DNA from 2 places in the Paenibacillus sp. FSL M7-1414 genome. Region 1 is predicted to be linked to the other one. Evidence: riboswitches for the same ligand, from Rfam matches in the RefSeq annotation. Region 1 holds a riboswitch; the other holds the start of a gene.
What was found. Region 1 has a riboswitch for glycine ahead of sdaAB (L-serine ammonia-lyase, iron-sulfur-dependent subunit beta). Riboswitches for the same ligand answer to the same signal wherever they lie in the genome.

Region 1 (6,899 bases):
TTAATCTCTTCATCCGAAGCACCATCCAAGTTCTTCGCTTCATGTGACCAGAGGTTACTGATCTTAGTAACATCACCGTAAGGAGCGGCACGGTTCATATTCGTGTCCGTGTTATTCACTACAACAATATATATAACGGATATGATCGGAAGCACAACGGGCACAAATAATACAGCCGCCAAGATCAGTAGGATGTATCTGGACATCAAGGATCGCCCAAAGCGAAGCTTGCGCCGCCCGGATTGCTTTTGATCCATGCTTCGTTCTCCCTTCCGTTCACCCTTCATGATCTTCCGTTCCCTGAACCACCGAATCATGGCTTCTTCACACGATATCCCACACCACGGACCGTCTGAATAACTACAGGATTGGCCGGATCAAGCTCCAGCTTTTCGCGTAGATGTCGAATATGTACCATTAAAGTCTTGTCCCCATCCAGATAGGGCTCGTTCCAGACGGCTTCATAGATCTGCTCTTTGGTTCGAATCATGCCCATATGTCGTAGCAGGTAGGCGAAGATGTGGAACTGTTTTCCCGATAAAATAATCTCATCCCCCGTCTCCTCATTGACAATCCGATTGTCCTTCTCATAGATGGAGAGATGATCCAGCTTCAGGGCTGTATCCGATGAGACCGCAGTTCCCGCCTTACGCAGTTGAACCTCAATCCGGGCAGCCAGTTCATCGGGGTGAAATGGTTTGGTCACATAGTCATCGGCAAAATCAAGACCGTGCAACTTGTCGTCAATGGACGTTCTGGCCGAGAGCATGACAATGGGCACTGCGGGATGTTCTTTTTTCAGTCGTTGGCCCACCGTAAATCCATCCAGCCCAGGCAGCATGACATCCAGAATAATGAGTGAGCAACCGACAGCAGCCTCCGCTGCGCCTTCACCACTGCCGAGCCATACCACCTCATAACCGCGCTCCTCCAGATCGGCTCTGACCCAAGTCGCAATTTCCGTATCGTCTTCAATATATAACAGTTTGGTTTTCATCCGAATATTCGTTTCCTTTCTGCCCCCATTGGGTTAATGATATATCTGAGCATCATCATGATAAAAGCTGTCTATAACATATGGATTCATGTCTTGTTGAGCAAATGTTGAAGTCCTTTACGTTACCACACATGCTAATTATAGCTTATCCATTAACGTTGGGAATGTCATATTAATCAAGTCTACCAAGTACATATCAGTTCTACACCTGACGGGAGGAATTTCATTATGCTGCTGGAAGCCATCTATCATCAACCGAAACGAAACTGGGCCTATGCCTATGACCAAAATACAATCCACCTGCGCCTGCGTACCAAAAAGAATGATCTGACCGAGGTACATGCCCTGACCGGGGATAAATATGCGTGGGATGCAACCAAAGCGCTGGTTCCCTTAACAAAGTTCACCTCTGACTCCATGTTCGATTACTTCGAGGGTGAGGTGAAACCTCCCTACCACCGACTGAAGTACTCTTTTCTGCTCAAAAACGGAGACGAACAGATCTGGATGACCGAGACGGACTTCCAGGAAAAAGAACCAGACGATCCGGGTCGTATGTTCCAGTTCCCTTATATTCATGCCGGAGCTGTATTCACACCCCCTGCATGGGTTAAAGATGCAGTGTTCTATCAGATTTTCCCTGAACGATTCGCCAACGGCAACCCGGATATTAGTCCGGAAAAGGTAGAGCCGTGGGGTGGTGAGCCGACACCTTTCAATTTCTTCGGCGGTGACCTTCAGGGCGTGATCGATCATCTGGATTACATCAGCGATCTTGGCATTAATGCGATCTACTTCACCCCCATCTTTGAAGCCACCACCAATCACAAATACGATACAGAAGACTACCTGCGGGTAGACCGGCACTTTGGTGACGCAGATACCGTGAAACGACTGGTCGAGCTGTGCCACGCACGTGGAATTCGCGTACTTCTGGATGCTGTGTTCAACCATTCCGGGAAGACATTTGCGCCGTTTGCGGATGTGCAGAAGAACGGAGAACAATCCAAATATAAGGACTGGTTCCATGTACACGAATTCCCACTGGACGTGAAGGACGGCATTCCTACGTATGAGACCTTCGGATTCGAAGCGCACATGCCAAAGCTGAATACGGAGAATTCCGAGGTTAAGGCTTATCTGCTGGAGGTTGCCGAGTACTGGATTAAGGAAGTGGGCGCGGACGGATGGCGGCTGGATGTGGCAGACGAAGTGGACGATGCATTCTGGCGTGATTTCCGCCGTGTAGTCAAAGCCGCTAATCCGGATGCCTACATTCTGGGCGAAGTATGGAACGAGTCTTCCTCCTGGCTGCAAGGCGACCAGTTCGATGCGTCCATGAACTATCCGTTTACCGATGCCGTGAATGCATTCTTTGTGAAAAATACGATGCACGCCGAACAGTTCGCAAACTCCATCGGGCGACAGTTATCCCGTTATCCGCTTCAGGCCAGCGAAGTGGCGTTTAACTTGCTCGACAGCCACGATACTCCGCGGCTGCTCACGCTGTGTGAAGGCGACCAGCGCAAGATGAAGCTGGCTGCGTTATTCCAGTTCAGTTATATGGGCGCGCCGTGCATCTATTACGGAGACGAGATTGGCATGGACGGCGAACACGATCCGGGCTGCCGTAAATGCATGGAATGGGATGAAGCGAAGCAAGACCGAGAGCTGTTCGACTTTTATCAGAAACTGATCTCCCTGCGTCATGCGCATCCTGCCCTGCGTGCAGAAGGCACCGTTCGTTTCCTGCAGGCTCGTCCCGATGGCAGCCAACTGGTATTTGAGCGACAAAATGAAGAGGAACGCATTCTGGTTCTGTTCAATCGATCAGAAGAGACGGCTATTGTCGAGCTGGAGGCCGGTGACGAGGAATGGACCGAGTTATTCGGCGGAAACCATCGTACCGCCAAGGAAGATGGCGTACTCGCCATTGAATTGCCCGCGTATGGATATGCCGTACTGAGTACGGCTGTGAGCCAGAACTAGAGTCATAATACACATTCATCTGAAGTCAAATATAAGTATCCTAACTTCGCTTCATCTGGTAGCATAAAACAAGCGTCCTGCATAACCCGGATTCGGGTTCGCGGACGCTTGTTTTTGTATTTTTGTATTCGCCGTTATACATCATAATGTCACTGATTTATATATCGGTGGTCCCGGTTCAGCTTAAACCTGAGTACCCTTGTCCACTTGAGCATTGTCCGCCCCACTTGTAGTTGTGTCAGAATCCGCTGGCTTCGACTCCGGCTCAGGCTCGGCACGCTTTGCCTTTGGTTTAGCCAGCTTTTGCATCATTTTGCGGCCTGTTGGTGTCTGGGCCAGTCCACCTTGGGCTGTCTCCCGATGTCGGCTCGGCATTGCACTGCCTACTTCCAGCATGACATCGATGACTTCGTCTGAAGGAATGGCACTACGCACTCCGGCCAGGGCCATATCAGCCGCAGCCAGCGCCGTAACTGCACCCAGTCCATTACGGACGATGCATGGGATTTCAACAAGGCCTGCGACCGGATCGCAGATAAGGCCCAGTGTATTTTTTAACGCCAAACCAACGGCATGAACAACCTGTTCCGGTGTACCTCCACGCAGTTCAACCATGGCACCCGCAGCCATGCCGATAGCGGAACCCACTTCCGCCTGACAGCCACCTTCGGCGCCGGAGATAAATGAATTGTTGGCGATAACATAACCAATCGCTCCCGCACAGAACAACCCGTTCACCAAATGTTCGTCCGTCCAGCCAAACCGCTCCTGTGAGCTAATAAACACACCCGGGATAATGCCGCAGGAACCGGCTGTTGGTGTTGCCACGATCCGACCCATGGAGGCATTCACTTCAGATACACACAGGGCATACGCCATGGCAAGTGCGGAAGCATCTCCTGAACAAGTCTCACCTTTGCGAATGTACTCGGCCATTTTTTTCCCGTCTCCACCTGTTAATCCACTGCGTGATGTCGTATCTTCCGTTAACCCTTTGCGTACCGCTTTCTTCATCACCTGATAATATTCACACATCTGTTTCACAACATCCGCTTCCGGTGTATTGGTCTCCTGAACTTGCTCCTCGATCATCAGCTGAGCAATGGTTTTGGATTCTGCTGTACAGATCGTATTCAGTTCGTGCAAATGTTTAAACCGCATCCGAATCAACTCCTCTCTTCAAATCAATGACACGAATGTCCAATACATGGTCCAGCTCCCTTAGACGCTTGAGCATATCAGGATTAGGCACGCCATCCATTTCCATCGCGGTAAGTGCTTCGCCATCACGGGCTTTCCGGTCCACCTGCATATACCCGATGTTAACCCCGGATGAACTGATCGTGGACGTTACCGATGCAAGCACCCCTGCTTTGTCCGCATGTCGCAGAACGAGTGTTGGAAACTCACCACTAATCTGAACACGAAAATCATTCATCGAATGCACGGATACGCTCCCACCACCAATGGATGCACCGATTAAGGAGCAGGCACGTTCTCCATGCCACAACTCAATTTTGACCGTATTTGGATGAGGAGCAGGTAGGCCACTTGTATAAAACTCAACCTCCATGCCCGCTTCCTCTGCGTATTGCTCTGCATCCGGGATACGCGGATCATCTGTGACATAATCCAGCAGACCACCGATCAGTGCCAAATCTGTTCCGTGCCCCTGATACGTATCTGCAAATGAACCGTACAGGGTCAGCCGGGCACGATCTGGCGTACATCCTAGCCACTGCCGAGCAATTCTTCCTAACCTTGCCGCACCAGCTGTATGTGAACTTGAAGGCCCCGTCATCGATGGACCAATAATTGAGAAAACATCTTTAAATCGCACTTGTAACCCTCCATTATTAATCATGATTCATATTTGTAAAATGTATTCGTCATTTCGATCCAGGAGTTTCATCCACAATGTCCCTTATTTAGATATGATGACATCAAAAAAGGACAGAAGAAGGCCTTAGGCCCTCTCTCTGTCCTCGATACCTGAGAGTTTCACGATCAGCAGTGTCTCACGACAAGGGTGCACTGCCTGCGATTACAGACAAGTTCACCGGGCTGACTGATCATATACCCCTTGGGTGGCGCAGTTCGCGCACTCTCCAGAGTTGCGTCCAACGATGGTACATTTACCTGAGAGATTAACCACTGCGCCGGGTGCGCAGCAGCTTGCTCCTTCGGTGCCTGAACACTAGCCATATTGCTCGGCTAACCCAGGTCTCTCCCGCTCGTTATCATCCGCTGTATTATTTTAATTCGATTCGAATTGGTACATTTCTAAGTTTTTGATCGTGTATACCCATAGAGTAATGTACAATATCATATATGTCAACAAAAGTAACGTGTAATTATCATAAGTTCGATGTCTATTTTAACTGAAACGAATAGCATTAATATTTCTCACTTCCGCTGAGGCACTCGTGACGTTGCTAGTTGTCGTAAATTGGATACTTATCGTGTATGCATTAGTCGTTGTAGCCGGGGATGTATCCACGTAAGTGTTGGAGGAAAGAAACCTCAACGTTCCCGAAGCATTACCGCTTCGTGAGAGCTGCAATTGATTAATTAAAACTCCATTACGTCTCAGATTAATGTTATACGCAATACTCCAGTTAGCCCCTACAACTATTGCTATTTGTGTACTATTATCGATTTTCACGCGTTGACCTGCCACTACAGGTACATTAAGTGTCTGAATCGTCGTTTCAGCTACTAATGAAAGACCCAACGCCGTGGTCTGGCTATCAGCAAACAAGGAAGAATCCGCAGGGGCAGAAGCTGCTGTCGATCCAGTAGCTCCTGTTGCACCTGTAACCCCTGTGACTCCGGTCGTCCCCGTTACGCCTGTCGCACCTGTAATACCAGTGACTCCGGTCGTCCCTGTTACTCCCGTTGCGCCTGTATCTCCAGTGACTCCTGTTGCTCCCGTCAATCCGGTTGCACCTGTAACACCAGTATCTCCAGTCGCCCCTGTTACGCCTGTTGCACCTGTAGCCCCAGTAACTCCGGTCGTTCCTGTAAGTCCTGTCGCGCCCGTATCTCCAGTAACTCCGGTCGTCCCCGTTACGCCTGTCACTCCCGTATCTCCAGTAACTCCGGTCGTCCCCGTTACGCCTGTTGCGCCTGTAACACCAGTGACTCCGGTCGTCCCCGTTACGCCTGTCGCTCCCGTATCTCCAGTAACTCCTGTCGTCCCCGTTACGCCTGTCTCTCCCGTATCTCCAGTAACTCCGGTCGCACCCGTTACGCCTGTCTCTCCCGTATCTCCAGTAACTCCGGTCGCACCCGTTACGCCTGTCGCACCTGTAGCCCCAGTCGTTCCTGTTATTCCCGTACTACCGGTGACACCTGTGGCTCCAGTAGACCCTGTCTCCCCTGTGCTCCCGGTGACTCCAGTCGTTCCTGTTATTCCTGTACTCCCAGTAATACCCGTCACTCCCGTAAGCCCTGTCTCTCCTGTGGTCCCCGTACTTCCAGTAGCGCCCGTGACTCCTGTCACTCCGGTAGATCCTGTCTCCCCCGTGGTCCCAGTGACACCGGTCTCTCCCGTCGATCCCGTAGTTCCTCCAGGAGGACCAGTAACTCCTGTCAGTCCTGTAACACCTGTAGCCCCTGTAGGACCAGTTGTTCCCGCAACCCCTGCTGTCCCTGTAGCTCCAGTCGCACCCGTTACCCCGACTAGACCGAGGTCCGCTCCTAACAATTCCTCAGACACCAAACGATGTGCCGTTACCAGTTGACCGTTCTGGTTTTTCCCCCATACGGAAATCTGAACTTCATCCTCCGCATCATCACCTGTGGTAAATATAAACTCAAATGCATCCAAATCTGCATAATAGTCTTTTGTTATAACCTGGTTAGGCAAAACATTAAACAATTCCTCAACGTATAGTGTGCGAACACCATT
Region 2 (6,899 bases), 4.8 Mb from region 1:
TACTTTGCTAATCGCTTCTACAGCAGGTCCGATGCCCAGTAGCGCAAAAATCCCCAAGATTCCGCCAATAATACCGGCTGAGAAGTTGTTAACCAGCATTTCAAATCCGGCTCTAATTTTACCTTCAATGGATTTATCGAACTTTTTGATAATCCATGCTGCCAGTGGTCCGGCAATCATGGCACCGAGGAACATCGGGATATCACTACCCACGATGACCCCGATGGTCATAATGGCACCCACGACACCACCACGCTGACCATGCACCATCGTACCTCCGGTGTAACCAATTAACAGTGGCAGCAAATATTTGATCATCGGATCAACTAGCTGTGCAAGCGTCTCGTTAGGGAACCAGCCTGTTGGAATGAACAGAGCCGTAATTAATCCCCAGGCGATGAACGCTCCCATATTTGGCATGACCATACCACTCAGGAATCGGCCAAAACGCTGAACACCTACCCGTAGCCCACCTTTGGAATTGGACGATTGGTCCAAATTACTCATTGTATTATCCTCCTTGGATCAAGTGATTATGATTTATGAAAGGGGTATCATTTCTCCCCTGCTGTAATCCTAAGCGAGAATGCTCTCCTGTTCAATGAAATGAAAGCGTACTTTCGTCATGAACAATGATGACAACATTAGGTTATGTAATCGTTTTACTTGATGCATAATGGCTGAACCCATTGGTACACAAGGATTTTCTTGCCTATGACTTTTGTCATTTCCAGAATCATTTTCTAAACTATAGCTTGGTCCAATCAGGTGATTTACATCCACAATCTGCTTCATTCCACATTCAAAACCATTCTTGGAAAGCACAAAAAACCTGTGCAAGCATCCGGCTCACACAGGTCGAAACAATATGAAGCTCATATCATTTAATTATAAAATATATGTTAATAAGTACAAGTTCGTTGATACTATTCTTCCGTATGTTTCCGATACGCGTCTGCATTCATCAATGTAGACAATGCTGCTGTCAGATCTCCCTCAACACGGATCTCAATCATCCAGCCTTCCTCGTAAGGAGAGCTGTTCACAAGTTCAGGTGAGTCCTGCAACGAATCATTCACCGCAATGATTGAACCAGTGACGGGAGAGAACAAGTCCGACACCGTTTTGACCGATTCGATCGTTCCAATGCTGTCCTCTGCTTTTACATTGGTTTCAAGGTCAGGCAATTCCACAAACACAATGTCACCCAGCTGATGCTGCGCGAACTCGGTAATGCCAATACGTACAGTATCCTCCCCTACGGTTTGCACCCATTCGTGCTCTTCACTGTACAGGAAATCACTTTTCAATTCGCTCATCGATATCCGCCTCGCTTTTCATTAATGAGTACATGCGTTCTTTGACCTTAACCTTTTTCCCAGAACATAGCGTATGATATTTTTGAATCAAATGTCAAGATACCTCACAATTTATTTGCTGAACACCTCTAAATCCTGTAACCGGATTACACTCTTTCTTCATATACTGGTGAATATTAGAATAGTAAGCGTAGTCTTTTTAAATATACGAACAATAACATAAAAAATAAAATAAATATTCGGTTTTAAATCATTATCTATGATATCGTTCTTGACATCGGTAGTGGATTCACGTTTTAATGAAAGGAGTAAATGTGTTTATTGGACTATGTTATACCCGCGGATGAATGTAAAGGGAGAGATTACCCGTGACACCCGATTCGGGATGTACATGAGGTAACGCCGAAGGAGTAAACCACCGATAAGCGGAGGTGAATCTCTCAGGCAAAAGGACTTTTACGGGACGCAACTCTGGAGAGCATCTATTCGCCCTGTGCGGGCGTTATGATCACCCAAGGGGAAACCTGCTGCACAACGCAGCGGGGTAACTCTCAGGTACAAGGGACAGAGCCTTAGAATACAGCGTGCTACTTGGCATGCCGATTCTTTGGCCTGTCCTTTTCCTTTTTCCCAAAAAACGAAAAACAGGATGTAGAATGGCGCTGCCATAGCTGCCTTACCATACTTATGTGATGAAAATATCTAGCTGAAAATTTAAAAATACCCTGGTTCATTGATCCACGATTGTATATCCGGCCGGCTGACGGCCCATGACGAGGTGATTTGATGTCTGATTTGCTTAGAACACCACTCTTCCCACTATATCAGCAATATGAAGGCGTACGGTGCATTGATTTTGGAGGCTGGGAGCTTCCCGTACAATTTAGCGGAATCCAGAAAGAACATGAAGCGGTACGCGAGCGTGCTGGACTGTTTGATGTATCCCATATGGGCGAATTCACTGTACAGGGTGAGCAGGCTGAAGTTTTTTTGCAACAAATGATGACTAATGATGTGACCACGCTGGTTCCCGGTCAAGCCCAGTACACCCTGATGTGTTATCCAGATGGCGGTGTGGTGGATGATCTGCTCGTGTATAAGCTGGAAGATCAGCATTATATGCTTGTGGTTAACGCCTCCAACATCGACAAGGATTGGGCGTGGCTGCAAGAGCACTTGATCCCCGGCGTAAGCATGACCAATGATTCGGAGCAGACGGCGCTACTCGCCTTGCAAGGTCCACTGGCTGTAGACATTATCGGGAAAGTTACAGATACGGATGTAAGCTCGATTGAACCGTTTCGTTTTGTGCAGGATGCTGAAGTATGTGGAGTAAAATTACTGTTGTCCCGTACCGGTTATACCGGTGAAGATGGCTTTGAGCTATATGTTCCTGCAGATCAGGCCGCTGTGGTCTGGAATGGGTTAATGCAAGCCGGTGAAGGTCACGGACTTGTACCGACAGGCCTCGGTGCTCGGGATACACTGCGCTTTGAAGCAAAGCTCCCTCTGTATGGACAGGAATTGTCGGCAACTATCTCTCCGCTTGAGGCTGGTGTTGGCATGTTTGTGAAGCTGAATGCCGGACCTTTTATCGGACACGAAGCCTTGTTACAGCAAAAAACTGACGGGCCCGCCCGCAAACTGGTCGGCATCGAAGTGTTGGAGCGCGGTATTCCCCGCCCCCACTATCCGATTTACGCCGAAGGCGTACAGATTGGTGAAGTGACAACAGGCACGCAATCACCTACATTGAAGCGTAATCTGGGGCTTGCCCTCATCGACAGCAAATACGCTGCGCTGGGAACCCCGCTTGAGATTGAGATCCGCGGCAAGAAACTAAAAGCCGAGGTCGTGAAGACCCCTTTTCATAAACGGACACGTACGTCGAAGACACCTACTCAAGGAGCTGATCAAGCATGAGCAAGCACCGTTACATTCCCATGACTGAACAAGATCAGAGCGCCATGCTCGCAACCATCGGTGTGGATACGCTGGAGGATCTGTTTCAGGACATTCCAAAAGAGATTCGTTATCAGGGCGAGCTGCCCGTATCCTCCAAACTTGATGAATATGCGCTGACACGTCACATGTCCAAACAAGCTGGCGCCAACGCCAATTTCGAAACACACGCCAGCTTCCTCGGCGCTGGCATATATGATCATCATGTTCCTTCCGTCATCAATCATGTCATTTCCCGTTCCGAGTTTTACACTGCCTACACACCTTATCAGCCTGAGATCAGCCAAGGTGAACTACAGGCCATTTTCGAATTTCAATCCTACATCTGTGAATTAACCGGTATGGCTGTAGCCAATGCCAGCATGTATGACGGCGCAACGGCTTTTGCGGAAGCCGGTAATCTGGCCGCAGCGGCAACTCGTCGCAAACAGCTCATCGTATCCCGTACCGTTCATCCGGAAGCCCGTCAGGTATTGCAGGCATATGCGCACGGACTCCGTCTGGAGATTGTCGAGATTGGCTATAAGGATGGCGTCACTGACTGGGATGCCCTGCAAACCGCCATATCAGACGATACCGCTGCTGTCATGATCCAGAGTCCGAACTTCTTTGGTGCCGTGGAAAATGTGAAGCAGGCTGCCGACCTCGTGCATGCGCACAAGGGCCTGCTCGTTGTAAGTGCCAACCCGCTATCGCTGGGTCTGCTGGAAGCCCCAGGCAAGCTGGGTGCCGACATCGTTGTAGGTGATGCGCAGCCCCTCGGCATCGCCGCTTCACTCGGCGGTCCGACATGCGGATATTTCGCAGTATCCCAGCCTCATATGCGCCGAATTCCTGGCCGAATTGTAGGCCAAACAACCGATCGCAATGGCAAGCGTGGTTTTGTACTGACATTGCAAGCACGTGAACAGCACATCCGACGCGAAAAGGCGACATCCAACATCTGTTCCAACCAGGCTTTGCTTGCACTCAGCGCATCTGTATATATGTCCATCATGGGTAAACAAGGAATGATTGATGTCGCGGATCTGAATTTGCAAAAGAGTCATTACACCCTCAATACATTAACTGCGATTTCTGGAGTTAGCCTTACTTTTAATGCACCAACATTTAATGAGTTTGTTATTAAGCTTCCTGAAGGAACCGACGTGGATACTCTTCAGTTGAAACTGCTGGATGCGGGCTTTATTGGTGGTTACGAACTCGGACGTGATTACCCGGAGCTTGCCGGACATATGCTGATTGCTGTTACCGAACGGCGCACTAAGGAAGAGATTGACGAATTCGCACGAGCATTGGAGGGATCGCTGTGACTCAGGAAACGACGACGACAACATCGGTACAAGGACAATCGGAAACAGGTACCTCTGTCTCCACTTCGGTTCAACCTGAGAAGGATACAACATTTAGTGCACAGACCTTATCTCCTGCTTCGGAACAATCATTGATTTTTGAACTCAGCAGCCCTGGACGTGTCGCTTATTCCTTGCCAGAATGTGACGTTCCTCGTCAGGCTGCCGATACGTTGATTCCCCGGGAAATGCTCCGTTCGGAAGCAGCAGCACTGCCGGAAGTGTTTGAGGTCGATGTTATTCGACACTATACCGCTCTGTCCCGCCGCAACTTCGGCGTAGATAACGGATTCTATCCACTGGGCTCTTGTACGATGAAATACAATCCGAAGATCAATGAGGATGTTGCCCGTTATAATGGATTCGCCAAAATCCATCCGTACCAGCATGAATCCAGCATTCAAGGTGCACTAGAACTGTTATATACGTTGCAAAACGACCTTGCAGGTCTGACAGGTATGGACGCTGTGACCTTGCAACCAGCAGCTGGTGCCCATGGAGAATGGACTGGACTTATGATGATTCGTGCCTACCACGAAGGTCGTGGCGAACAACGTACCAAAGTCATCGTGCCCGATTCTTCGCATGGTACCAACCCGGCAAGTGCAACCGTTGCAGGATTTGAAACTGTGACGATTCCATCCCGCGCAGACGGACTGGTCGATCTGGACGCACTCCGTGCAGCAGTCGGTTCGGATACGGCAGCATTGATGCTGACAAACCCGAATACACTTGGTCTGTTTGAGAAAGACATTCAGGAGATTGCATCCATCGTACACCAGGCTGGTGGCTTGTTGTATTACGACGGAGCCAACTCCAATGCCATTATGGGCATTACCCGTCCGGGTGATATGGGCTTTGACGTGGTGCATCTGAACTTGCACAAAACGATGAGTACGCCACATGGCGGTGGTGGACCTGGCGCCGGACCAGTCGGTGTGAAGAGTCGTTTAGTTCCGTTCCTGCCTAAGCCCATGGTTATCAAAAATGATGATGGTATGTATGCATTCGATCGTGAAGGCGATCAATCCATTGGCCGGGTGAAAGCCTACTACGGTAACTTCGGTATATTGGTACGTGCCTATGCCTACATTCGCACCTATGGACCGGAAGGCTTGCGCCGTGTCTCTGAATGTGCGGTACTGAATGCTAATTATATGATGGCCCGCCTCGCACCATACTACGAGATTCCGTATCCGGGTGTATGCAAACATGAATTTGTCATGTCTGGTCGGGGTTTGAAGCAATACGGTGTGCGCACACTTGATGTTGCCAAGCGATTGCTTGATTTTGGATATCACCCGCCTACGGTGTACTTCCCGCTCAACGTGGAGGAATGCATCATGATCGAACCGACAGAAACCGAGAGCAAAGAAACGCTGGATGGCTTCATTGATACGATGATACGGATTGCCAAAGAAGCGGAAGAGACACCTGAATTGGTACTGAACGCACCTTACGGAACACCGGTCACTCGTCTGGATGAAACCACCGCCGCTCGCAAACCTGTACTGAACTGCGCGTGCAGTTAAGCACTAAGTGTATTACTAATCATGCTCTTGCTGATGTTAACTACACCAGTAAGAGCATTTTTTTGGCTAGACATTACAGGACCTTTCTCCTCCTACTCCCCTTCTAATTCCTATACGTTCGAGCAACAAAAAAAGCCAGTACCCGCTGTAACAGCGGATACCGGCAAAATCGCTGCATCAATGCAGCTCATTATCGGAAAAAGAAAAACCTCAAATCCGGAGGAAACCCCGGCAAAATTACGCTTGAATGCTTTGAACCAATTCAACAACTTGTTCAGCCGTTTGCATATCCAGAGCTTTAGCAGCCAGTTCCTGCATATCCGCACGGGACAGCTTGGTGATCTGACTACGAGCTGGCAGAATGGAGGTTGCGCTCATGCTGAACTCATCCAATCCAAGACCAAGCAGCAATGGAATTGCTGTTTCGTCTCCTGCCATCTCACCACACATGCCAACCCATTTGCCTTCACGATGCGCTGCATCGATAACCATTTTAACCAAACGCAAAATGGCTGGGTTGTAAGGCTGGTACAGATAAGCCACTCGTTCGTTCATGCGGTCAGCAGCCATCGTGTATTGAATCAGATCGTTCGTTCCGATACTGAAGAAATCCACTTCTTTGGCAAATTGATCCGCCAGAACTGCAGTCGAAGGAATTTCGACCATGATTCCGAGTTGAATGCTGTCAGAAACAGCAATACCTTCAGCAACCAGCTTCTCTTTCTCTTCGAGCA

Region 2: linked by a shared signal. The riboswitch ahead of gcvT (glycine cleavage system aminomethyltransferase GcvT) and the one ahead of sdaAB (L-serine ammonia-lyase, iron-sulfur-dependent subunit beta) in region 1 are both predicted to bind glycine.

The regions. Positions count from the first base shown of each region.
Region 1 is NZ_JBBOOS010000001.1:519,129-526,027, reverse strand. It holds gene MHH92_RS02505 (HAMP domain-containing sensor histidine kinase) at 1-257, opposite strand, end outside; gene MHH92_RS02500 (response regulator transcription factor) at 314-997, opposite strand; gene MHH92_RS02495 (alpha-glycosidase) at 1,226-2,986, shown strand; gene sdaAA (L-serine ammonia-lyase, iron-sulfur-dependent, subunit alpha) at 3,170-4,147, opposite strand; gene sdaAB (L-serine ammonia-lyase, iron-sulfur-dependent subunit beta) at 4,137-4,826, opposite strand; glycine riboswitch at 4,964-5,100, opposite strand; glycine riboswitch at 5,105-5,229, opposite strand; gene MHH92_RS02480 (hypothetical protein) at 5,364-6,899, opposite strand, start outside.
Region 2 is NZ_JBBOOS010000001.1:5,321,818-5,328,716, forward strand. It holds gene MHH92_RS23095 (PTS mannitol transporter subunit IICB) at 1-507, opposite strand, end outside; gene gcvH (glycine cleavage system protein GcvH) at 927-1,319, opposite strand; glycine riboswitch at 1,663-1,785, shown strand; glycine riboswitch at 1,789-1,889, shown strand; gene gcvT (glycine cleavage system aminomethyltransferase GcvT) at 2,106-3,242, shown strand; gene gcvPA (aminomethyl-transferring glycine dehydrogenase subunit GcvPA) at 3,239-4,594, shown strand; gene gcvPB (aminomethyl-transferring glycine dehydrogenase subunit GcvPB) at 4,726-6,165, shown strand; gene ptsP (phosphoenolpyruvate--protein phosphotransferase) at 6,403-6,899, opposite strand, start outside.